Regions from separate parts of the Peribacillus sp. RS7 genome, predicted to be linked through region 3. Evidence: a T-box and tRNA genes for the amino acid it is inferred to sense, from the RefSeq annotation. Region 3 holds a T-box; the other regions hold tRNA genes.

Region 1 (7,517 bases), 620 kb from region 3:
TGAGAGAAGATGGAAAGACGGTTTCGGCTGTCACTTATAGATGGGCCCGCGGCGCATTAGCTAGTTGGTGAGGTAATGGCTCACCAAGGCGACGATGCGTAGCCGACCTGAGAGGGTGATCGGCCACACTGGGACTGAGACACGGCCCAGACTCCTACGGGAGGCAGCAGTAGGGAATCTTCCGCAATGGACGAAAGTCTGACGGAGCAACGCCGCGTGAACGAAGAAGGCCTTCGGGTCGTAAAGTTCTGTTGTTAGGGAAGAACAAGTACCAGAGTAACTGCTGGTACCTTGACGGTACCTAACCAGAAAGCCACGGCTAACTACGTGCCAGCAGCCGCGGTAATACGTAGGTGGCAAGCGTTGTCCGGAATTATTGGGCGTAAAGCGCGCGCAGGTGGTTCTTTAAGTCTGATGTGAAAGCCCACGGCTCAACCGTGGAGGGTCATTGGAAACTGGGGAACTTGAGTGCAGAAGAGGAAAGTGGAATTCCAAGTGTAGCGGTGAAATGCGTAGAGATTTGGAGGAACACCAGTGGCGAAGGCGACTTTCTGGTCTGTAACTGACACTGAGGCGCGAAAGCGTGGGGAGCAAACAGGATTAGATACCCTGGTAGTCCACGCCGTAAACGATGAGTGCTAAGTGTTAGAGGGTTTCCGCCCTTTAGTGCTGCAGCTAACGCATTAAGCACTCCGCCTGGGGAGTACGGCCGCAAGGCTGAAACTCAAAGGAATTGACGGGGGCCCGCACAAGCGGTGGAGCATGTGGTTTAATTCGAAGCAACGCGAAGAACCTTACCAGGTCTTGACATCCTCTGACAACCCTAGAGATAGGGCTTTCCCCTTCGGGGGACAGAGTGACAGGTGGTGCATGGTTGTCGTCAGCTCGTGTCGTGAGATGTTGGGTTAAGTCCCGCAACGAGCGCAACCCTTGATCTTAGTTGCCAGCATTCAGTTGGGCACTCTAAGGTGACTGCCGGTGACAAACCGGAGGAAGGTGGGGATGACGTCAAATCATCATGCCCCTTATGACCTGGGCTACACACGTGCTACAATGGATGGTACAAAGGGCTGCAAACCTGCGAAGGTAAGCGAATCCCATAAAGCCATTCTCAGTTCGGATTGTAGGCTGCAACTCGCCTACATGAAGCCGGAATCGCTAGTAATCGCGGATCAGCATGCCGCGGTGAATACGTTCCCGGGCCTTGTACACACCGCCCGTCACACCACGAGAGTTTGTAACACCCGAAGTCGGTGAGGTAACCTTTATGGAGCCAGCCGCCTAAGGTGGGACAGATGATTGGGGTGAAGTCGTAACAAGGTAGCCGTATCGGAAGGTGCGGCTGGATCACCTCCTTTCTAAGGATAATTACGAGAGCGCTTTTGTTTTGTTCAGTTTTGAATGAGTAATTCATTCAGATAGGAAAGAAAAGCATCACGATGTGATGGATTCTTTCTGCTTTGTTCCTTGAAAACTAGATAATAGATAGAAGGCAATTAATTTTTTTCAAAGCATCTGTAAGATCTTTTTAACGGTTAAGTTAGAAAGGGCGCACGGTGGATGCCTTGGCACTAGGAGCCGATGAAGGACGGGACTAACACCGATATGCTTCGGGGAGCTGTAAGTAAGCTTTGATCCGGAGATTTCCGAATGGGGAAACCCACTGTTCGTAATGGAACAGTATCTTTACCTGAATACATAGGGTACTGAAGGCAGACCCGGGGAACTGAAACATCTAAGTACCCGGAGGAAGAGAAAGCAAATGCGATTTCCTGAGTAGCGGCGAGCGAAACGGAATTAGCCCAAACCAAGAGGCTTGCCTCTTGGGGTTGTAGGACACTCAACATGGAGTTACAAAGGAACGGGGTAAATGAAGTGACCTGGAAAGGTCCGTCAAAGAAGGTAAAAACCCTGTAGTTGAAACTTCGTTCCCTCCTGAGTGGATCCTGAGTACGGCGGGACACGAGAAATCCCGTCGGAAGCAGGGAGGACCATCTCCCAAGGCTAAATACTCCCTAGTGACCGATAGTGAACCAGTACCGTGAGGGAAAGGTGAAAAGCACCCCGGAAGGGGAGTGAAATAGATCCTGAAACCGTGTGCCTACAAGTAGTCAAAGCCCGTTAATGGGTAATGGCGTGCCTTTTGTAGAATGAACCGGCGAGTTACGATTTCATGCGAGGTTAAGTTGATAAGACGGAGCCGCAGCGAAAGCGAGTCTGAATAGGGCGAATGAGTATGAGGTCGTAGACCCGAAACCAGGTGATCTACCCATGTCCAGGGTGAAGTTCAGGTAACACTGAATGGAGGCCCGAACCCACGCACGTTGAAAAGTGCGGGGATGAGGTGTGGGTAGCGGAGAAATTCCAATCGAACCTGGAGATAGCTGGTTCTCTCCGAAATAGCTTTAGGGCTAGCCTCAAGATGAGAGTATTGGAGGTAGAGCACTGATTGGACTAGGGGCCCCCAACGGGTTACCGAATTCAGTCAAACTCCGAATGCCAAATACTTATTCTTGGGAGTCAGACTGCGAGTGATAAGATCCGTAGTCGAAAGGGAAACAGCCCAGACCACCAGCTAAGGTCCCAAAGTATACGTTAAGTGGAAAAGGATGTGGAGTTGCTTAGACAACCAGGATGTTGGCTCAGAAGCAGCCACCATTTAAAGAGTGCGTAATAGCTCACTGGTCGAGTGACTCCGCGCCGAAAATGTACCGGGGCTAAACGTATCACCGAAGCTGTGGATTGACACCATTAGGTGTCGATGGTAGGAGAGCGTTCTAAGGGCGTTGAAGTCAGACCGGAAGGACTGGTGGAGCGCTTAGAAGTGAGAATGCCGGTATGAGTAGCGAAAGAAGGGTGAGAATCCCTTCCACCGAATGCCTAAGGTTTCCTGAGGAAGGCTCGTCCGCTCAGGGTTAGTCGGGACCTAAGCCGAGGCCGAAAGGCGTAGGCGATGGACAACAGGTTGATATTCCTGTACCACCTATACATCGTTTGAACGATGGGGGGACGCAGAAGGATAGGGTAAGCGCGCTGTTGGATATGCGCGTCCAAGCAGTTAGGCCGGAAACGAGGCAAATCCCGTTTCCATTAAGGCGGAGCTGTGATGGCGAGGGAAATATAGTACCGAAGTTCCTGATTCCACGCTGCCAAGAAAAGCCTCTAGTGAGATGTAAGGTGCCCGTACCGCAAACCGACACAGGTAGGCGAGGAGAGAATCCTAAGGTGTGCGAGAGAACTCTCGTTAAGGAACTCGGCAAAATGACCCCGTAACTTCGGGAGAAGGGGTGCTTTTTAGGGTGAATAGCCCGGAAAAGCCGCAGTGAATAGGCCCAGGCGACTGTTTAGCAAAAACACAGGTCTCTGCGAAGCCGCAAGGCGAAGTATAGGGGCTGACACCTGCCCGGTGCTGGAAGGTTAAGGGGAGAGGTTAGCGCAAGCGAAGCTTTGAACCGAAGCCCCAGTAAACGGCGGCCGTAACTATAACGGTCCTAAGGTAGCGAAATTCCTTGTCGGGTAAGTTCCGACCCGCACGAAAGGTGTAACGATCTGGGCACTGTCTCAACGAGAGACTCGGTGAAATTATAGTACCTGTGAAGATGCAGGTTACCCGCGACAGGACGGAAAGACCCCGTGGAGCTTTACTGCAGCCTGATATTGAATTTTGGTACAGCTTGTACAGGATAGGTAGGAGCCTGAGAAGCCGGAGCGCTAGCTTCGGTGGAGGCGTTGGTGGGATACTACCCTGGCTGTATTGAAATTCTAACCCGCGCCCCTTATCGGGGTGGGAGACAGTGTCAGGTGGGCAGTTTGACTGGGGCGGTCGCCTCCTAAAGAGTAACGGAGGCGCCCAAAGGTTCCCTCAGAATGGTTGGAAATCATTCGTAGAGTGTAAAGGCACAAGGGAGCTTGACTGCGAGACCTACAAGTCGAGCAGGGACGAAAGTCGGGCTTAGTGATCCGGTGGTTCCGCATGGAAGGGCCATCGCTCAACGGATAAAAGCTACCCCGGGGATAACAGGCTTATCTCCCCCAAGAGTCCACATCGACGGGGAGGTTTGGCACCTCGATGTCGGCTCATCGCATCCTGGGGCTGTAGTCGGTCCCAAGGGTTGGGCTGTTCGCCCATTAAAGCGGTACGCGAGCTGGGTTCAGAACGTCGTGAGACAGTTCGGTCCCTATCCGTCGCGGGCGCAGGAAATTTGAGAGGAGCTGTCCTTAGTACGAGAGGACCGGGATGGACGCACCGCTGGTGTACCAGTTGTCTTGCCAAAGGCATAGCTGGGTAGCTACGTGCGGACGGGATAAGTGCTGAAAGCATCTAAGCATGAAGCCCCCCTCAAGATGAGATTTCCCATGGCGCAAGCTAGTAAGATCCCTGAAAGATGATCAGGTTGATAGGTCAGAGGTGGAAGCGTGGCGACATGTGGAGCTGACTGATACTAATAGATCGAGGACTTAACCAACGCTTTAAAAAAATGAAATACCTTCTTATTATCTAGTTTTGAAGGAATGAAAATTTCTTCTTGCATTTTTTCGAAAAGACGTTATAATAATATATGTCTTGAAAAAATGTTAACATTGTTTGGTGACGATAGCGAAGAGGTCACACCCGTTCCCATTCCGAACACGGCAGTTAAGCTCTTCAGCGCCGATGGTAGTTGGGGGTTTCCCCCTGTGAGAGTAGGACGTCGCCAAGCAGGTTTTATATGGAGGATTAGCTCAGCTGGGAGAGCATCTGCCTTACAAGCAGAGGGTCGGCGGTTCGATCCCGTCATCCTCCACCATTTTACACCTGCCGGTGTAGCTCAACTGGTAGAGCAACTGACTTGTAATCAGTAGGTTGGGGGTTCAAGTCCTCTTGCCGGCACCATTTTTTGAAATAGTACAAGCACGAGCCATTAGCTCAGTTGGTAGAGCATCTGACTTTTAATCAGAGGGTCGAAGGTTCGAATCCTTCATGGCTCACCATTTTATATGCGGGTGTGGCGGAATTGGCAGACGCACCAGACTTAGGATCTGGCGCCGCAAGGCGTGGGGGTTCAAGTCCCTTCACCCGCATCTTTCATGCGGAAGTAGTTCAGTGGTAGAATACAACCTTGCCAAGGTTGGGGTCGCGGGTTCGAATCCCGTCTTCCGCTCCACTTTTCGTATGTGCCGGGGTGGCGGAACTGGCAGACGCACAGGACTTAAAATCCTGCGGTAGGTGACTACCGTACCGGTTCGATTCCGGTCCTCGGCACCATCTTAATATGCGCCCGTAGCTCAATTGGATAGAGCATCTGACTACGAATCAGAAGGTTGTAGGTTCGACTCCCGCCGGGCGCACCATGTTTTATTGCGGGAAGTAGCTCAGCTTGGTAGAGCACTTGGTTTGGGACCAAGGGGTCGCAGGTTCGAATCCTGTCTTCCCGACCACGTGATTTTTAATGAATGGGGCCTTAGCTCAGCTGGGAGAGCGCCTGCCTTGCACGCAGGAGGTCAGCGGTTCGATCCCGCTAGGCTCCACCATTTTTCAATCAGATACTTATATTATATTGGCGGTGTAGCTCAGCTGGCTAGAGCGTACGGTTCATACCCGTGAGGTCGGGGGTTCGATCCCCTCCGCCGCTACCAATAAATATAAGGACCTTTAGCTCAGCTGGTTAGAGCAGACGGCTCATAACCGTCCGGTCGTAGGTTCGAGTCCTACAAGGTCCACCATATGCATTTTTTAAAGCCGTGGAGGTATACCCAAGTTCGGCTGAAGGGATCGGTCTTGAAAACCGACAGGGGAGTCAAATCCCGCGGGGGTTCGAATCCCTCTACCTCCTCCATTTTTTTAAAAAGCAGCAAGTTGTTTTGAAACAACCTTACATAGAGGAAGCGAAAAAACAATATACACGAAAACTTGATGCAAATCGTTTCATTATTACCGTCGCGGGGTGGAGCAGTCCGGTAGCTCGTCGGGCTCATAACCCGAAGGTCGCAGGTTCAAATCCTGTCCCCGCAATTATTAGGTCCCGTGGTGTAGCGGTTAACATGCCTGCCTGTCACGCAGGAGATCGCGGGTTCGATTCCCGTCGGGACCGCCATTTTTTAAATTTAGTACAAATGTGGCTCAGTAGCTCAGTCGGTAGAGCAAAGGACTGAAAATCCTTGTGTCGGCGGTTCGATTCCGTCCTGAGCCACCATATCTTTCATATTACGGCGGTTGTGGCGAAGTGGTTAACGCACCTGATTGTGGTTCAGGCATTCGTGGGTTCGATTCCCATCAGTCGCCCCATTTCGCGGGTGTAGTTTAGTGGTAAAACCTCAGCCTTCCAAGCTGATGATGAGGGTTCGATTCCCTTCACCCGCTCCAAATATGGGCCTATAGCTCAGCTGGTTAGAGCGCACGCCTGATAAGCGTGAGGTCGATGGTTCGAGTCCATTTAGGCCCACCATATTCATATTGTTCCGCAGTAGCTCAGTGGTAGAGCATTCGGCTGTTAACCGAACGGTCGTAGGTTCGAGTCCTACCTGCGGAGCCATGGGGAAGTACTCAAGAGGCTGAAGAGGCGCCCCTGCTAAGGGTGTAGGTCGCGCGAGCGGCGCGAGGGTTCAAATCCCTCCTTCTCCGCCATTTGGCCCGTTGGTCAAGCGGTTAAGACACCGCCCTTTCACGGCGGTAACACGGGTTCGAATCCCGTACGGGTCATAACAAAAAAGGAAGCATACATTCATGTATGCTTCTTTTTTTCATTTCTTTTCATTGATATAAGTATCTTTTTGTTTATAAGGAATGTCTCCAAGCTGGGAATCGATATTTTCTTCATCTAATGTATCTTCATATTCCTTTTGCTTTTTGTTCGGTATATCCACCCTATTTTTTCCTTCGATATCATTTGCTGCAAATCCTTCATAGTCTTCAGGAAATCCATCCGTTTCATCTTCGGTTTTATAAAGATCATTATAATTGTCATGATCGCCGGTGTAATCAGATGGTGTTTCGGATGTACCGAATTTGGCGACTTCACCAAAGCTATCCTCTTTATCCACTATTTCATTTCCATGACGATTTTCAAAATGATCACCCTTGGATGGAATCAATATATCCTCTTCCACTGGTCGGTCTTGTGCAGTAGGCCGTTCTGGGGCATGCTCGACACAGTAAAGAGTGCTTGGGATCGCTTCAAGCCTATCGATGGGTATTTCTATATTGCAGGTTTTACAATGGCCATACGTACCCTCTTCTATGGCATACAATGCTTCTTCGATTTTCTCCATTTCAGATTGTGCATGCTCATCCAGTGCTTGGTTCCGTTCCATCTCGAATAATTCCGTTCCTAGGTCAGCAGGATGATTATCATAGGATGATAATTCCCCTACGGATTCAGTCTGGCTTTTATCCAGAACGGATTGTTCATCATTTTGAATCCTGTTTCCAAGCTCATCTTTTTCTTGAAGCAGTTCTTTTTTGAATTTTTGCATTTGCTGTTTGGTTGCCATATCCGTTTCACTCCTTCTAAAGTCCATATCTCATTTTATATTGGTAA
Region 2 (7,517 bases), 2.1 Mb from region 3:
CGTGGGCAACCTGCCTATAAGACTGGGATAACTTCGGGAAACCGGAGCTAATACCGGATACGTTCTTTTCTCGCATGAGAGAAGATGGAAAGACGGTTTCGGCTGTCACTTATAGATGGGCCCGCGGCGCATTAGCTAGTTGGTGAGGTAATGGCTCACCAAGGCGACGATGCGTAGCCGACCTGAGAGGGTGATCGGCCACACTGGGACTGAGACACGGCCCAGACTCCTACGGGAGGCAGCAGTAGGGAATCTTCCGCAATGGACGAAAGTCTGACGGAGCAACGCCGCGTGAACGAAGAAGGCCTTCGGGTCGTAAAGTTCTGTTGTTAGGGAAGAACAAGTACCAGAGTAACTGCTGGTACCTTGACGGTACCTAACCAGAAAGCCACGGCTAACTACGTGCCAGCAGCCGCGGTAATACGTAGGTGGCAAGCGTTGTCCGGAATTATTGGGCGTAAAGCGCGCGCAGGTGGTTCTTTAAGTCTGATGTGAAAGCCCACGGCTCAACCGTGGAGGGTCATTGGAAACTGGGGAACTTGAGTGCAGAAGAGGAAAGTGGAATTCCAAGTGTAGCGGTGAAATGCGTAGAGATTTGGAGGAACACCAGTGGCGAAGGCGACTTTCTGGTCTGTAACTGACACTGAGGCGCGAAAGCGTGGGGAGCAAACAGGATTAGATACCCTGGTAGTCCACGCCGTAAACGATGAGTGCTAAGTGTTAGAGGGTTTCCGCCCTTTAGTGCTGCAGCTAACGCATTAAGCACTCCGCCTGGGGAGTACGGCCGCAAGGCTGAAACTCAAAGGAATTGACGGGGGCCCGCACAAGCGGTGGAGCATGTGGTTTAATTCGAAGCAACGCGAAGAACCTTACCAGGTCTTGACATCCTCTGACAACCCTAGAGATAGGGCTTTCCCCTTCGGGGGACAGAGTGACAGGTGGTGCATGGTTGTCGTCAGCTCGTGTCGTGAGATGTTGGGTTAAGTCCCGCAACGAGCGCAACCCTTGATCTTAGTTGCCAGCATTCAGTTGGGCACTCTAAGGTGACTGCCGGTGACAAACCGGAGGAAGGTGGGGATGACGTCAAATCATCATGCCCCTTATGACCTGGGCTACACACGTGCTACAATGGATGGTACAAAGGGCTGCAAACCTGCGAAGGTAAGCGAATCCCATAAAGCCATTCTCAGTTCGGATTGTAGGCTGCAACTCGCCTACATGAAGCCGGAATCGCTAGTAATCGCGGATCAGCATGCCGCGGTGAATACGTTCCCGGGCCTTGTACACACCGCCCGTCACACCACGAGAGTTTGTAACACCCGAAGTCGGTGAGGTAACCTTTATGGAGCCAGCCGCCTAAGGTGGGACAGATGATTGGGGTGAAGTCGTAACAAGGTAGCCGTATCGGAAGGTGCGGCTGGATCACCTCCTTTCTAAGGATAATTACGAGAGCGCTTTTGTTTTGTTCAGTTTTGAATGAGTAATTCATTCAGATAGGGAAGAAAAACATCACGATGTGATGGATTCTTTCTGCTTTGTTCCTTGAAAACTAGATAATAGATAGAAGGCAATTAATTTTTTTCAAAGCATCTGTAAGATCTTTTTAACGGTTAAGTTAGAAAGGGCGCACGGTGGATGCCTTGGCACTAGGAGCCGATGAAGGACGGGACTAACACCGATATGCTTCGGGGAGCTGTAAGTAAGCTTTGATCCGGAGATTTCCGAATGGGGAAACCCACTGTTCGTAATGGAACAGTATCTTTACCTGAATACATAGGGTACTGAAGGCAGACCCGGGGAACTGAAACATCTAAGTACCCGGAGGAAGAGAAAGCAAATGCGATTTCCTGAGTAGCGGCGAGCGAAACGGAATTAGCCCAAACCAAGAGGCTTGCCTCTTGGGGTTGTAGGACACTCAACATGGAGTTACAAAGGAACGGGGTAAATGAAGTGACCTGGAAAGGTCCGTCAAAGAAGGTAAAAACCCTGTAGTTGAAACTTCGTTCCCTCCTGAGTGGATCCTGAGTACGGCGGGACACGAGAAATCCCGTCGGAAGCAGGGAGGACCATCTCCCAAGGCTAAATACTCCCTAGTGACCGATAGTGAACCAGTACCGTGAGGGAAAGGTGAAAAGCACCCCGGAAGGGGAGTGAAATAGATCCTGAAACCGTGTGCCTACAAGTAGTCAAAGCCCGTTAATGGGTAATGGCGTGCCTTTTGTAGAATGAACCGGCGAGTTACGATTTCATGCGAGGTTAAGTTGATAAGACGGAGCCGCAGCGAAAGCGAGTCTGAATAGGGCGAATGAGTATGAGGTCGTAGACCCGAAACCAGGTGATCTACCCATGTCCAGGGTGAAGTTCAGGTAACACTGAATGGAGGCCCGAACCCACGCACGTTGAAAAGTGCGGGGATGAGGTGTGGGTAGCGGAGAAATTCCAATCGAACCTGGAGATAGCTGGTTCTCTCCGAAATAGCTTTAGGGCTAGCCTCAAGATGAGAGTATTGGAGGTAGAGCACTGATTGGACTAGGGGCCCCCAACGGGTTACCGAATTCAGTCAAACTCCGAATGCCAAATACTTATTCTTGGGAGTCAGACTGCGAGTGATAAGATCCGTAGTCGAAAGGGAAACAGCCCAGACCACCAGCTAAGGTCCCAAAGTATACGTTAAGTGGAAAAGGATGTGGAGTTGCTTAGACAACCAGGATGTTGGCTCAGAAGCAGCCACCATTTAAAGAGTGCGTAATAGCTCACTGGTCGAGTGACTCCGCGCCGAAAATGTACCGGGGCTAAACGTATCACCGAAGCTGTGGATTGACACCATTAGGTGTCGATGGTAGGAGAGCGTTCTAAGGGCGTTGAAGTCAGACCGGAAGGACTGGTGGAGCGCTTAGAAGTGAGAATGCCGGTATGAGTAGCGAAAGAAGGGTGAGAATCCCTTCCACCGAATGCCTAAGGTTTCCTGAGGAAGGCTCGTCCGCTCAGGGTTAGTCGGGACCTAAGCCGAGGCCGAAAGGCGTAGGCGATGGACAACAGGTTGATATTCCTGTACCACCTATACATCGTTTGAACGATGGGGGGACGCAGAAGGATAGGGTAAGCGCGCTGTTGGATATGCGCGTCCAAGCAGTTAGGCCGGAAACGAGGCAAATCCCGTTTCCATTAAGGCGGAGCTGTGATGGCGAGGGAAATATAGTACCGAAGTTCCTGATTCCACGCTGCCAAGAAAAGCCTCTAGTGAGATGTAAGGTGCCCGTACCGCAAACCGACACAGGTAGGCGAGGAGAGAATCCTAAGGTGTGCGAGAGAACTCTCGTTAAGGAACTCGGCAAAATGACCCCGTAACTTCGGGAGAAGGGGTGCTTTTTAGGGTGAATAGCCCGGAAAAGCCGCAGTGAATAGGCCCAGGCGACTGTTTAGCAAAAACACAGGTCTCTGCGAAGCCGCAAGGCGAAGTATAGGGGCTGACACCTGCCCGGTGCTGGAAGGTTAAGGGGAGAGGTTAGCGCAAGCGAAGCTTTGAACCGAAGCCCCAGTAAACGGCGGCCGTAACTATAACGGTCCTAAGGTAGCGAAATTCCTTGTCGGGTAAGTTCCGACCCGCACGAAAGGTGTAACGATCTGGGCACTGTCTCAACGAGAGACTCGGTGAAATTATAGTACCTGTGAAGATGCAGGTTACCCGCGACAGGACGGAAAGACCCCGTGGAGCTTTACTGCAGCCTGATATTGAATTTTGGTACAGCTTGTACAGGATAGGTAGGAGCCTGAGAAGCCGGAGCGCTAGCTTCGGTGGAGGCGTTGGTGGGATACTACCCTGGCTGTATTGAAATTCTAACCCGCGCCCCTTATCGGGGTGGGAGACAGTGTCAGGTGGGCAGTTTGACTGGGGCGGTCGCCTCCTAAAGAGTAACGGAGGCGCCCAAAGGTTCCCTCAGAATGGTTGGAAATCATTCGTAGAGTGTAAAGGCACAAGGGAGCTTGACTGCGAGACCTACAAGTCGAGCAGGGACGAAAGTCGGGCTTAGTGATCCGGTGGTTCCGCATGGAAGGGCCATCGCTCAACGGATAAAAGCTACCCCGGGGATAACAGGCTTATCTCCCCCAAGAGTCCACATCGACGGGGAGGTTTGGCACCTCGATGTCGGCTCATCGCATCCTGGGGCTGTAGTCGGTCCCAAGGGTTGGGCTGTTCGCCCATTAAAGCGGTACGCGAGCTGGGTTCAGAACGTCGTGAGACAGTTCGGTCCCTATCCGTCGCGGGCGCAGGAAATTTGAGAGGAGCTGTCCTTAGTACGAGAGGACCGGGATGGACGCACCGCTGGTGTACCAGTTGTCTTGCCAAAGGCATAGCTGGGTAGCTACGTGCGGACGGGATAAGTGCTGAAAGCATCTAAGCATGAAGCCCCCCTCAAGATGAGATTTCCCATGGCGCAAGCTAGTAAGATCCCTGAAAGATGATCAGGTTGATAGGTCAGAGGTGGAAGCGTGGCGACATGTGGAGCTGACTGATACTAATAGATCGAGGACTTAACCAACGCTTTTTAAAAAATGAAATACCTTCTTATTATCTAGTTTTGAAGGAATGAAAATTTCTTCTTGCATTTTTTCGAAAAGACGTTATAATAATATATGTCTTGAAAAAATGTTAACAATGTTTGGTGACGATAGCGAAGAGGTCACACCCGTTCCCATTCCGAACACGGCAGTTAAGCTCTTCAGCGCCGATGGTAGTTGGGGGTTTCCCCCTGTGAGAGTAGGACGTCGCCAAGCTTATATTGTTCCGCAGTAGCTCAGTGGTAGAGCATTCGGCTGTTAACCGAACGGTCGTAGGTTCGAGTCCTACCTGCGGAGCCATTATTGGAGAGCTGTCCGAGTGGCCGAAGGAGCACGATTGGAAATCGTGTAGACGGGTAACCCTGTCTCAAGGGTTCAAATCCCTTGCTCTCCGCCATTTTATACCTGGCCCGTTGGTCAAGCGGTTAAGACACCGCCCTTTCACGGCGGTAACACGGGTTCGAATCCCGTACGGGTCACCATTTCGATAACATATTGGAGGATTAGCTCAGCTGGGAGAGCATCTGCCTTACAAGCAGAGGGTCGGCGGTTCGATCCCGTCATCCTCCACCATTTTCAATAAGATCAGATTGTTTCTGCATTGAAACGTTCAACACGAAAATCTGATGCATAATAGCAACATTATTAACGTCGCGGGGTGGAGCAGTCCGGTAGCTCGTCGGGCTCATAACCCGAAGGTCGCAGGTTCAAATCCTGTCCCCGCAATCTATGGTCCCGTGGTGTAGCGGTTAACATGCCTGCCTGTCACGCAGGAGATCGCGGGTTCGATTCCCGTCGGGACCGCCATTTTTATTGTTTGGCTCAGTAGCTCAGTCGGTAGAGCAAAGGACTGAAAATCCTTGTGTCGGCGGTTCGATTCCGTCCTGAGCCACCATAGTAGTGCCGGTGTAGCTCAACTGGTAGAGCAACTGACTTGTAATCAGTAGGTTGGGGGTTCAAGTCCTCTTGCCGGCACCATGTTTCATCCATATGCGGAGGGGTAGCGAAGTGGCTAAACGCGGCGGACTGTAAATCCGCTCCTTCGGGTTCGGCAGTTCGAATCTGCCCCCCTCCACCATCTTTCTAACAGGGGTATAGTTTAAAGGTAGAACAGAGGTCTCCAAAACCTCCAGTGTGGGTTCGAGTCCTACTACCCCTGCCAATTTAAATCCTATAATGGCGGTTGTGGCGAAGTGGTTAACGCACCTGATTGTGGTTCAGGCATTCGTGGGTTCGATTCCCATCAGTCGCCCCATTTTTTATTAAATCATGGTATAATGAATACAACGTTAATGGGCTATAGCCAAGCGGTAAGGCAACGGATTTTGATTCCGTCATGCGAAGGTTCGATCCCTTCTAGCCCAGCCATATGCGAAAGTAGTTCAGTGGTAGAATACAACCTTGCCAAGGTTGGGGTCGCGGGTTCGAATCCCGTCTTTCGCTCCAAAAACGTTGGCGGCATAGCCAAGCGGTAAGGCAGAGGTCTGCAAAACCTTTACCACCGGTTCGATTCCGGTTGCCGCCTCCAACATACATGCCGGTGTGGCGGAATTGGCAGACGCGCACGACTCAAAATCGTGTTCCTCTGGAGTGCCGGTTCGACCCCGGCCACCGGTATCATGAAACAGCCAAGAGTGCTGTTGTATCAAGGCCTTACACTTAATTGTGTAAGGCCTTTTTTCATTTTTCTCACACTACAGATTTGACACTAATAATGTGCGGAGGTCATGTGCGGTGAGTAAACGGAGAATATTGCTTACAGAAGATGAAATAAAAATCGTTAACAAAACTATGTATGCTACCACAGATGAAGATGCACTTAAATTATTTTTTGAAGATTGCAAACTAAGGAATTTACGTCCAAAGTCATAGATTTATTTATTTTTATTTTCTAATTCCTCAACTCTCCTTTCCATGTTCTTTATTTTTTTGATTGAGTGAAGGGCGAGACCTAAAGCTATTCCACCTAAAGTGAATGCTGGAAAAACAAAAAAAGTAAACCATTCCATCTTTTAACCCCCCCTAAAAGCATTGTGTATAAATTGCAATCCTATAGGGTTTATTATGAAGAGAATTAACCCCCATTCTTAATTGTTCTGATGGTATAGTATATATAAACATTAAGCATAAAAGTATAAATTTACCAAAATCAGAACATAACGAATTGACTGTTGTTATAGTCATAAAAGATATAGTTTAAAGAACCGTTGCTCTTACGAAAAAAAAAACGAATGGGTCAAAGAGCACTAACTCTACCATTCGTTCCGAAAACAATGATTTCAGATTTCAATATTCATAGCAGATAGCTCTGCTTCCGTATAGCCAGCAGAGGAAAGTGCAATTTCAATTTCTTCAGCAGCCTTATAATCAAATAATTTAAATTTAGACATTAATGCGAAAGCATTTTGTTTTTCAATTGCCAGAGCAACAGCTTCCACGTCTTGTAGTAACTTCAGGTCTTCAATGTAGAATTGAGCGGTCCTCATCGCTAAATACTCATTCAGTGTAGTTGAACTGTAGAAAAGTCTTGTTAAAGTAGCGATTGCGTTAGGAACGAAAATCTTATTCATAATTATCCCTCCGTTATTCTCAATATTCTGTCATTTAAGTCACTATAAGTATGAGTCACGATTAAAATGTTGTCAATCTTTATCTTTTGAGCAATTTTACTCACTAGATGAAAGTACATTTGTACTCAAATTGGGTAAATAGAAAATAGGCGACATTACCAAAGGTAAAAAACATTTCACCGAAAAGTACGAAGTAAGCAAATATATGTTGCTGTAGTTTACGAAGCGAATCAAATTACATGAGACATGTTGATTCAAGCTCGATTGCTCGGCTACATACAAAAAGACCCTGAAGGCAAGGGTCTCAGGCTCGATCATAACAAGTTGGATAGAAGAGATACATATTATTCACTTCCTTCCATTTACTTTATTTAACAAATAGGAATG
Region 3 (7,517 bases):
GTGGATGAAAGGAAACTGATGATGCAAACCTCAAGACTCATATCGAAAGAGGCGTTTCGCGGTTCTGGAATTGGCGTCATTTTCATGGCATTATTCGGCACGTTGTGGGCAGGTACCGGTGTAATGGGATTGCAAGGGTGGGGGTTTCCTTACGTGGAACTTGCTGCCATATTCGTAGGAATCATAATGGTTATAGAGGGCATTTCATTAATATATACATCACAAAAAATGCCCGATCAAGTTTCAGAAAATGGGGCTAGGCGTTTGAAACGTATGAATTTCTGGTTTAATATCGTTTTCATTGCCGAAGGTTTACTGATTGGGATTGCCATCGCCATCTGTAATATGATCAATCAGACCGATCTTATTCCTGGAGTCATCGCCATTATTGTAGGGATTCATTTTTTACCTTTGGCGGCGCTTTTTCAAATCAAGATCTACTATGCAACAGGAGTGCTTCTCTGTTTATTGGCGCTTATCACATTACTTATTGTGCCAGACACCGTCATGTTTGGGGAGCATCAAATCCTTGCACCGTTATCCTTGCTTGGCTTTGGATGCGCGCTAATTCTTTGGACCACTGGACTGACATTATTGCTTAGTGTAAAGAATCCAAGGGAAGCGAAAGAGGAAGATTCACACAATGAAAATAAATAGGAAACATACAAAAATCCGTCGTGGCGAACGGGTTTTGATTAATTTTTCATCCAGGTTAATAGCCTGACAATTTGAAATGGTTCATTCCAAACCAGAATGAAACTTAAAAGAAAGAAGGCAGCCACAGCCAGAAACTTCGTCTTTCCTTTTTCGCTTTTTAACATGGCCCCGAAGCTAAATAACATACCAATAAGTAACGCACCGAATCCTGAGACCATTAGAAGCTCGAAGGATTTTGGTGAAAAAAAGGCGCAGCAAAATGATACGGCACCAATCACTGCAAATACGAAAGACCAATCGCTTAAACTTTTCATGACGACTCCTTTTTACTAATTATACCAATTTAGTGTTTATAATGAAATTAAAAAATTTGAGGTTGTCACTTATGGGAATATATTGTAATATATATAACAATATAAAAATCCATTTACATTTTAGAAGCATTGATAAGGACATGAATCATTTTTACGGTCTGCAGAGAGGGAAGGGCAGCTGCAAACTTCCTGGCTTAGGAAAATGATTTACCGCCTTTGAGCCATATCGGTGAACGAGAGTAACTGATATCGTCTAAGCTACGTTACAGCTCCAGAGCCATGAGTAATCTACTTATGGGAAATTGGGTGGAATCACGGGTATAACGCACTCGTCCCTTATATAGGGATGGGTGCGTTTTTTTTATATAAAAATATTGCCATGATAAGGACATGAATCATTTTTACGGTCTGCAGAGAGGGAAGGGCAGCTGCAAACTTCCTGGCTTAGGAAAATGATTTACCGCCTTTGAGCCATATCGGTGAACGAGAGTAACTGATATCGTCTAAGCTGCGTTAAAAGCTCCAGAGCCATGAGTGTTTTCTTGCTTATGGGAAATTGGGTGGAATCACGGGTATAACGCACTCGTCCCTTATATAGGGATGGGTGCGTTTTTTTTATATAAAAATATTGCCATGATAAGGACATGAATCATTTTTACGGTCTGCAGAGAGGGAAGGGCAGCTGCGAACTTCCTGGCTTAGGAAAATGATTTACCGCCTTTGAGCTATATCGGTGAACGAGAGTAACTGATATCGTCTAAGCTGCGTTAAAAGCTCCAGAGCCATGAGTGTTTTCTTGCTTATGGGAAATTGGGTGGAATCACGGGTATAAACGCACTCGTCCCTTATATAGGGATGGGTGCGTTTTTTTATTACTAAAAAGGGGTGTTTATGTGATGGGTGAAAAAATGATTAAAGTTCAATTCCCGGATGGTCAGCAAAAGGAATATCCGCAAGGGATGACAGTGGAAAGTGTGGCAGGGTCCATCAGCCCAAGTTTAAGGAAAAAGGCAGTAATAGGAAAACTGGATAAACAACTGGTTGATCTAAGTCACAAGTTGAATAAGGATGCCGAACTGTCAATCTTGAATCTGGATTCGGATGAAGGATTACAAGTTTTGCGACATACATCGGCGCATGTTTTGGCACAGGCTGTGAAAAGATTATACCGAAATGTGGAATTAGGGATGGGGCCAGTCGTAGAAGATGGTTTTTACTATGATTTTAAGTTAGATCATCCTTTGAGCTCAGAAGATTTACAAGCTATTGAAAAAGAGATGGAACATATCATAAGTGAAAATCTGGAAATTAAAAGGATCGAAGTGTCTTATGCAGAAGCTGTGAAGTTATTCCAGGATAGAGGGGAGTCATTCAAACTGGATATAGCAAAGAATATCCCTAAAGATGAAAAACTAACGATCTATCAACAGGGGGAATTCGTCGATCTTTGCAGAGGACCCCACCTTCCATCCACATCATTTGTAAAATCGTTCAAATTGACTCGTGTATCGGGAGCCTATTGGCGGGGAGACAATCAAAATGAAGTTCTTCAAAGGGTGTATGGCGTGGCTTTCCGAAAGAAAAAAGATTTACAGGATCATTTTAAATTCCTGGAGGAGGCGGCCAAACGAGATCACCGCAAATTAGGGAAGCAGTTGGAGTTATTCATGTTTTCGGAGGAAGCTCCTGGAATGCCGTTTTATTTACCGAAAGGACAAATCGTTAGAAATGAATTGGAGAAGTTCTCGCGGGAGATCCAGACTGAAGCTGATTACGACGAAGTTCGGACTCCTTTCATGATGAACCAGCAGTTATGGGAACAATCGGGTCACTGGGATCATTACCATGAGAATATGTACTTCACTGAGGTGGATCAAACAAAATTCGCTATGAAGCCAATGAACTGTCCAGGTCATATGCTTATTTTCAAAAACAATCTTTATTCTTACAGGGATTTACCCATCCGGATGGCCGAGTTCGGTCAAGTCCACCGTCATGAATATAGCGGTGCGTTGAACGGGATGTTGCGGGTCCGTACATTTTGTCAGGATGATGCCCACATTTTTGTTCGGCAGGATCAAATCGAAAGTGAAATTAAACAAGTGTTTCATCTGATTGATAAGGTGTATCGCACTTTTGGTTTCGAGTATTCGGTGGAACTCTCGACTCGTCCAGAGGATTTAATGGGCGAAGATTCCCTTTGGGAAGCTTCTGAAACAGCCTTGAAAAATGTTCTGGAAAGCATCGGGATACATTATCAATTAAATGAAGGGGACGGGGCATTTTATGGACCGAAAATTGATTTTCATATTAAAGATGCATTAAAACGAAGCCATCAATGTGCAACAATCCAACTTGATTTTCAGATGCCCGATAAATTTGATCTGACTTACATCGATGAAAATAATGAAAAGGTTCGTCCTGTCGTCATTCATCGTGCCATATTTGGATCGATCGATCGTTTTTTTGGAATCCTGATTGAACATTTTGCCGGTGCTTTTCCGGTATGGCTTGCCCCCGTGCAAGTACAGATCATCCCTGTCTCACAAGTTCATTTGAATTATTGTTTAAAGGTTCAAAAAGAACTGAAGAATCAAGGCATAAGAGTGAAAATTGATGATCGGAATGAAAAGATGGGGTATAAAGTCAGGGAAGCTCAGATAATGAAAATTCCATATATGCTGGTCCTTGGCGATAAAGAGGAGAAAGAAAATGAAGTGAATGTCCGGAAATACGGGGAACAAGAATTTGAAAATGTCGCAATTGAACGGTTCATCAATAAAATGGTCCAGCAAATAAAAGAACGGAGCATCTAACAAGAAAGGAGCTTAATCCGGAACTCACGAGTAAAAGCACGAAACTCACGAGTAAATGCACGAAATTCACGAGTAAATGCACGAAATTCACGAGTAAATGGGTGGAACTCACGAGTAAATGCACGAAATTCACTAGTAAAGCACGAAACTCACGAGTAAATGCTTGCGTTTCCATAAATACCCATAAAATAAGACAGCCGAATAAATCGGCTGTCTTATTTTATCTACAAATCCATACCCAGCCAACGCCAGGAATGAACTGCTGGAAACAGTTACCCCCCGGGCCACCTTGGCCACCACCTTGGCCACCACCTTGGCCACCACCTTGGCCACCGCCTTGGCCACCGCCTTGGCCACCACCTTGACCGCCACCTTGACCGCCGCCTTGGCCGCCACCTTGGCCACCGCCACCGACAGGGCAGGTTAATCCTAGGTATTGTAATCCGACTATATCTGTATGATGAACCTCATTTGGAATGCCGCCTTCGAGTATCTGTACCATATTAGTAACATTATTTATTCCCATCAAAATAAAGGTGTGCTGGGAGTTACCCCAAAAACCTCTGAAACAATGACCTTGTCGGCCTGCGTTTAAATGTGACTGAATAGTGGCTACTGGTACCAGTGTTTGTACTGGCAGTCTGTCATCATAATAAGGCAAATTAGCATAAGAATTATCATAATAATATGGAACATTATAATTGTAATAACCGTAATTATTATACATTCAAGAAATCCTCCCTTTGTGTTTACCCTTCAGACTATGAACAAAGAGGGGCTAGTGTCCGACATGGACAATTATGGACAATAAAATAGGCGGCCTATTTTATAAAAAGTAAGATAATTATTACGAACTCACGAGTAAAGCATCGAAATTCACGAGTAAATCCTCCAAACTCACGAGTAAATGCCTGAAATTCACGAGTAAAGCACCAAAATTCACGAGTAAATGCTTACATCTCCTTAAATCTTTATGTAAACAAAACTTTGGCTGCCTGGATGGAAAAGTAAATGCCAATCCCTATAAGGGATATTCCTGAAATGATCGAGATGCCCATTAGAATGGGTTTGGATAAGAAACGTCTGAAGGTGCTGGCGATGATGGCCATTGTGAAATCCCAGGCTAAGAGGCCGATAAGGATTCCTGAACTGTATAAAAGTAAATGATCCATATCATATTTTGATGCGGAGTTTGCGAGAATCGATCCATAAATCCCCAGCCAAAACAAAATGGATAAAGGATTCGAAAGGGACATGATGAATCCTGTTAGGAATGAAGAAAAAAGGGAATCTTTTGCTTTTCGTTCATTCACTTCAATCTTACCCGCACTAAGTAGACTTTCGATTCCGGTATAGGTCAGGACGAAAAAGCCAAAGAGCCACAAAAATGTCTTCATGAAGGAGTTGTCCAAAAAGTGGACGACACCGAAAAAGACGAGGGCTATAAAAACAAAATCCGCTAAAATGGCACCCCAGCCAAAAACCCAGGCATGCCAAAAACCTTTCTTGATCCCTTTGTCCAATTGTGCAGCGTTAATGGGACCGATAGGAGCTGCCAGTGATAAGCCCAATAATACATAGCTGAAAAAAACACCCAATTCATCACCTCATCGTTTGTTACATCTTCGTTAATTGAATGTATTCAAACAATTGGACTTGTACCACCTTTTTAGTCCTTTTTTTGAGTGGATATGGTGAATTTAGTCGGGTTTGCTGCACTTGGTAGAGACCCTTTTTGTAACAACAGAGAAAGGTCCTTCATAATGTAATTTAGTCAAATGGAAAGACGTCAAATTAAATGCATGCGCTATGTTCAAAAGGGAATTGGAGGATAATTATGCCGAAATTATCAATGCCAAATAAGTACAAAACAATCCTTGATATCATGCATACTGATATTGCTATTAATGAAATTAAGGATCATTTTGAAGAAAGACTTTCAACTGGTTAAACCTTGTAATCGAGTGACGTTTGAAATGCAGGGAAACCCATTCATTTAAAGAATGGGTTTTTTGGTTTAAAGTAGAATGAATCCATATTTTAAAGTCGAGGCAAACTAGAAGGGGAAGTCCTAAAGGGGTAATTTTGGCACTGAATAAATATTATTGCCCTATAACATAATAATTAAAGACATCTAAAAAATGATGCACAACAAATTGGTTACACAGATAGGTTACCTTTTATTGCTTTTATAATGGATGAGGAGTGTAAGTATGGAAGGTCATGAGGAGCAAAAAAATAATGTAAGCGTGTGGTGTCTCATCAGTATGGCATCGATTCCATTGGTAATGACACTAGGAAATTCAATGCTTATCCCTGTTTTGCCGATTTTCGAGGAAAAGGTGGGAATATCTTCATTTCAATCAAGTATGGTGATTACAAGCTATTCTGTTGCATCTATTTTCTTAATTCCTATTGCTGGTTATTTATCAGATCGATTCGGAAGGAAGATGGTGATCCTGCCAAGCCTTGTCCTTGCCCTAATCGGCGGCTTGATCGCGGGTTATGCATCATGGAAAATGGATGATCCCTATACATGGATCATCATTGGGAGAGTATTGCAAGGGATTGGTGCGTCTGGAGCCTCGCCAATCATTTTGCCTCTAGTGGGGGACCTATACAAGGATGATGATGAAAAAACCAGTTCTTGCCTGGGTATCATTGAAACCTCGAATACATTTGGTAAAGTCCTGAGTCCAATATTGGGTTCCCTTTTTGCCGCATTTATCTGGTTTTTACCATTCTTCTCGATTTCATTCTTCAGTTTAATATCTATTGTCTTGGTCTTTTTCTTTATAAAGGTACCAAAGGAGAAGGATGAACCGAAGAAATTTAAAGAATTCTGGCATGATACGAAAAAAATATTCAAGCAGGAGGGAAAATGGTTATATACAGTTTTCCTGATTGGTGTATTTGTCATGTTGGTTTTGTTCGGTGTTCTTTTCTTTTTGTCTGACAACCTTGAAAAAGTCCATGATTTGCATGGAGTCAAAAAAGGTTTCGTGATAGCGATCCCGCTGTTTTTTCTTTGTGTATCTTCTTATGTTGCAGGGAAAAAAATCAAGGGAGAATTACCAATCATGAAAATGATCATCATGATCAGTATAGCTGTCCTTTCAATCAGCCTTGTTTTTGTCGGTTTTACAAAAGAAAAGGTTTTCCTTCTATTACTCATAACGAGCCTAGTTGGCATAGCAATTGGTGCGTTATTGCCGACACTCGACGCAATCATCACTCAAAATATAAAAAAGGAACAGCGGGGGACGATTACCTCTTTCTACATGTCATCTAGGTTCATCGGAGTTGCCGCAGGCCCACCGGTTATGTCCCTTGTCATGAAAAATCATGTCAATATGACCTATATCATTTCGGGAATCATTGGTATATGCATTGTATTGATTGTTATGAAATTCATTAGTTCAGACAAAAAAGAAGCAGCTGCTAACTAAAAGACTTCGAAAAGCATACTAAGGAAAATTCAAAAAAGCCGGGTTTTTCCACACGGCTTTTTTTGTGTGTAATTCGCGTGAAAAGTGTTATCCCATCTAAATTTTTTTCAGCAAGAGGTTATAGGTGAGGGGGTGTCACATAGAATGTACAAGTTATTAACTAGCTCGAAGGAGTGATGCTTTTTGAGTGTACATTTACTGCTGAGTTATTTTTTCTTGGGGCTTACCCTTGCAGCACCGATTGGTCCGGTGAATTCTGCTCGTATCGATAAAGGGATCAA

What was found. The T-box of region 3 lies ahead of thrS (threonine--tRNA ligase). A T-box ahead of a tRNA ligase gene usually reads a tRNA of that ligase, here a tRNA-Thr.
Region 1: it has a tRNA-Thr gene. The T-box ahead of thrS (threonine--tRNA ligase) is inferred to sense a tRNA for this amino acid. The anticodon was not compared.
Region 2: it has a tRNA-Thr gene. The T-box ahead of thrS (threonine--tRNA ligase) is inferred to sense a tRNA for this amino acid. The anticodon was not compared.

The regions. Positions count from the first base shown of each region.
Region 1 is NZ_CP168135.1:1,449,148-1,456,664, reverse strand. It holds rRNA gene ACDZ29_RS07560 (16S ribosomal RNA) at 1-1,358, shown strand, start outside; rRNA gene ACDZ29_RS07555 (23S ribosomal RNA) at 1,534-4,466, shown strand; rRNA gene rrf (5S ribosomal RNA) at 4,585-4,700, shown strand; tRNA gene ACDZ29_RS07545 (tRNA-Val) at 4,712-4,787, shown strand; tRNA gene ACDZ29_RS07540 (tRNA-Thr) at 4,798-4,873, shown strand; tRNA gene ACDZ29_RS07535 (tRNA-Lys) at 4,896-4,971, shown strand; tRNA gene ACDZ29_RS07530 (tRNA-Leu) at 4,980-5,061, shown strand; tRNA gene ACDZ29_RS07525 (tRNA-Gly) at 5,070-5,144, shown strand; tRNA gene ACDZ29_RS07520 (tRNA-Leu) at 5,157-5,245, shown strand; tRNA gene ACDZ29_RS07515 (tRNA-Arg) at 5,255-5,331, shown strand; tRNA gene ACDZ29_RS07510 (tRNA-Pro) at 5,342-5,418, shown strand; tRNA gene ACDZ29_RS07505 (tRNA-Ala) at 5,436-5,511, shown strand; tRNA gene ACDZ29_RS07500 (tRNA-Met) at 5,540-5,616, shown strand; tRNA gene ACDZ29_RS07495 (tRNA-Ile) at 5,627-5,703, shown strand; tRNA gene ACDZ29_RS07490 (tRNA-Ser) at 5,724-5,816, shown strand; tRNA gene ACDZ29_RS07485 (tRNA-Met) at 5,919-5,992, shown strand; tRNA gene ACDZ29_RS07480 (tRNA-Asp) at 5,999-6,074, shown strand; tRNA gene ACDZ29_RS07475 (tRNA-Phe) at 6,098-6,173, shown strand; tRNA gene ACDZ29_RS07470 (tRNA-His) at 6,190-6,265, shown strand; tRNA gene ACDZ29_RS07465 (tRNA-Gly) at 6,270-6,343, shown strand; tRNA gene ACDZ29_RS07460 (tRNA-Ile) at 6,349-6,425, shown strand; tRNA gene ACDZ29_RS07455 (tRNA-Asn) at 6,438-6,512, shown strand; tRNA gene ACDZ29_RS07450 (tRNA-Ser) at 6,514-6,604, shown strand; tRNA gene ACDZ29_RS07445 (tRNA-Glu) at 6,608-6,679, shown strand; gene ACDZ29_RS07440 (TraR/DksA C4-type zinc finger protein) at 6,721-7,470, opposite strand.
Region 2 is NZ_CP168135.1:2,908,317-2,915,833, forward strand. It holds rRNA gene ACDZ29_RS14585 (16S ribosomal RNA) at 1-1,433, shown strand, start outside; rRNA gene ACDZ29_RS14590 (23S ribosomal RNA) at 1,609-4,541, shown strand; rRNA gene rrf (5S ribosomal RNA) at 4,661-4,776, shown strand; tRNA gene ACDZ29_RS14600 (tRNA-Asn) at 4,786-4,860, shown strand; tRNA gene ACDZ29_RS14605 (tRNA-Ser) at 4,866-4,957, shown strand; tRNA gene ACDZ29_RS14610 (tRNA-Glu) at 4,968-5,042, shown strand; tRNA gene ACDZ29_RS14615 (tRNA-Val) at 5,058-5,133, shown strand; tRNA gene ACDZ29_RS14620 (tRNA-Met) at 5,213-5,286, shown strand; tRNA gene ACDZ29_RS14625 (tRNA-Asp) at 5,292-5,367, shown strand; tRNA gene ACDZ29_RS14630 (tRNA-Phe) at 5,380-5,455, shown strand; tRNA gene ACDZ29_RS14635 (tRNA-Thr) at 5,463-5,538, shown strand; tRNA gene ACDZ29_RS14640 (tRNA-Tyr) at 5,555-5,638, shown strand; tRNA gene ACDZ29_RS14645 (tRNA-Trp) at 5,649-5,722, shown strand; tRNA gene ACDZ29_RS14650 (tRNA-His) at 5,740-5,815, shown strand; tRNA gene ACDZ29_RS14655 (tRNA-Gln) at 5,854-5,928, shown strand; tRNA gene ACDZ29_RS14660 (tRNA-Gly) at 5,932-6,006, shown strand; tRNA gene ACDZ29_RS14665 (tRNA-Cys) at 6,015-6,088, shown strand; tRNA gene ACDZ29_RS14670 (tRNA-Leu) at 6,097-6,177, shown strand; gene ACDZ29_RS14675 (hypothetical protein) at 6,435-6,569, opposite strand; gene ACDZ29_RS14680 (hypothetical protein) at 6,840-7,130, opposite strand.
Region 3 is NZ_CP168135.1:833,145-840,661, reverse strand. It holds gene ACDZ29_RS04325 (DUF7010 family protein) at 1-657, shown strand; gene ACDZ29_RS04320 (hypothetical protein) at 696-971, opposite strand; T-box leader at 1,092-1,311, shown strand; T-box leader at 1,342-1,565, shown strand; T-box leader at 1,596-1,820, shown strand; gene thrS (threonine--tRNA ligase) at 1,880-3,787, shown strand; gene ACDZ29_RS04310 (hypothetical protein) at 3,747-3,962, opposite strand; gene ACDZ29_RS04305 (hypothetical protein) at 4,008-4,313, opposite strand; gene ACDZ29_RS04300 (LysE family transporter) at 4,759-5,385, opposite strand; gene ACDZ29_RS04295 (MFS transporter) at 6,001-7,236, shown strand; gene ACDZ29_RS04290 (LysE family transporter) at 7,420-7,517, shown strand, end outside.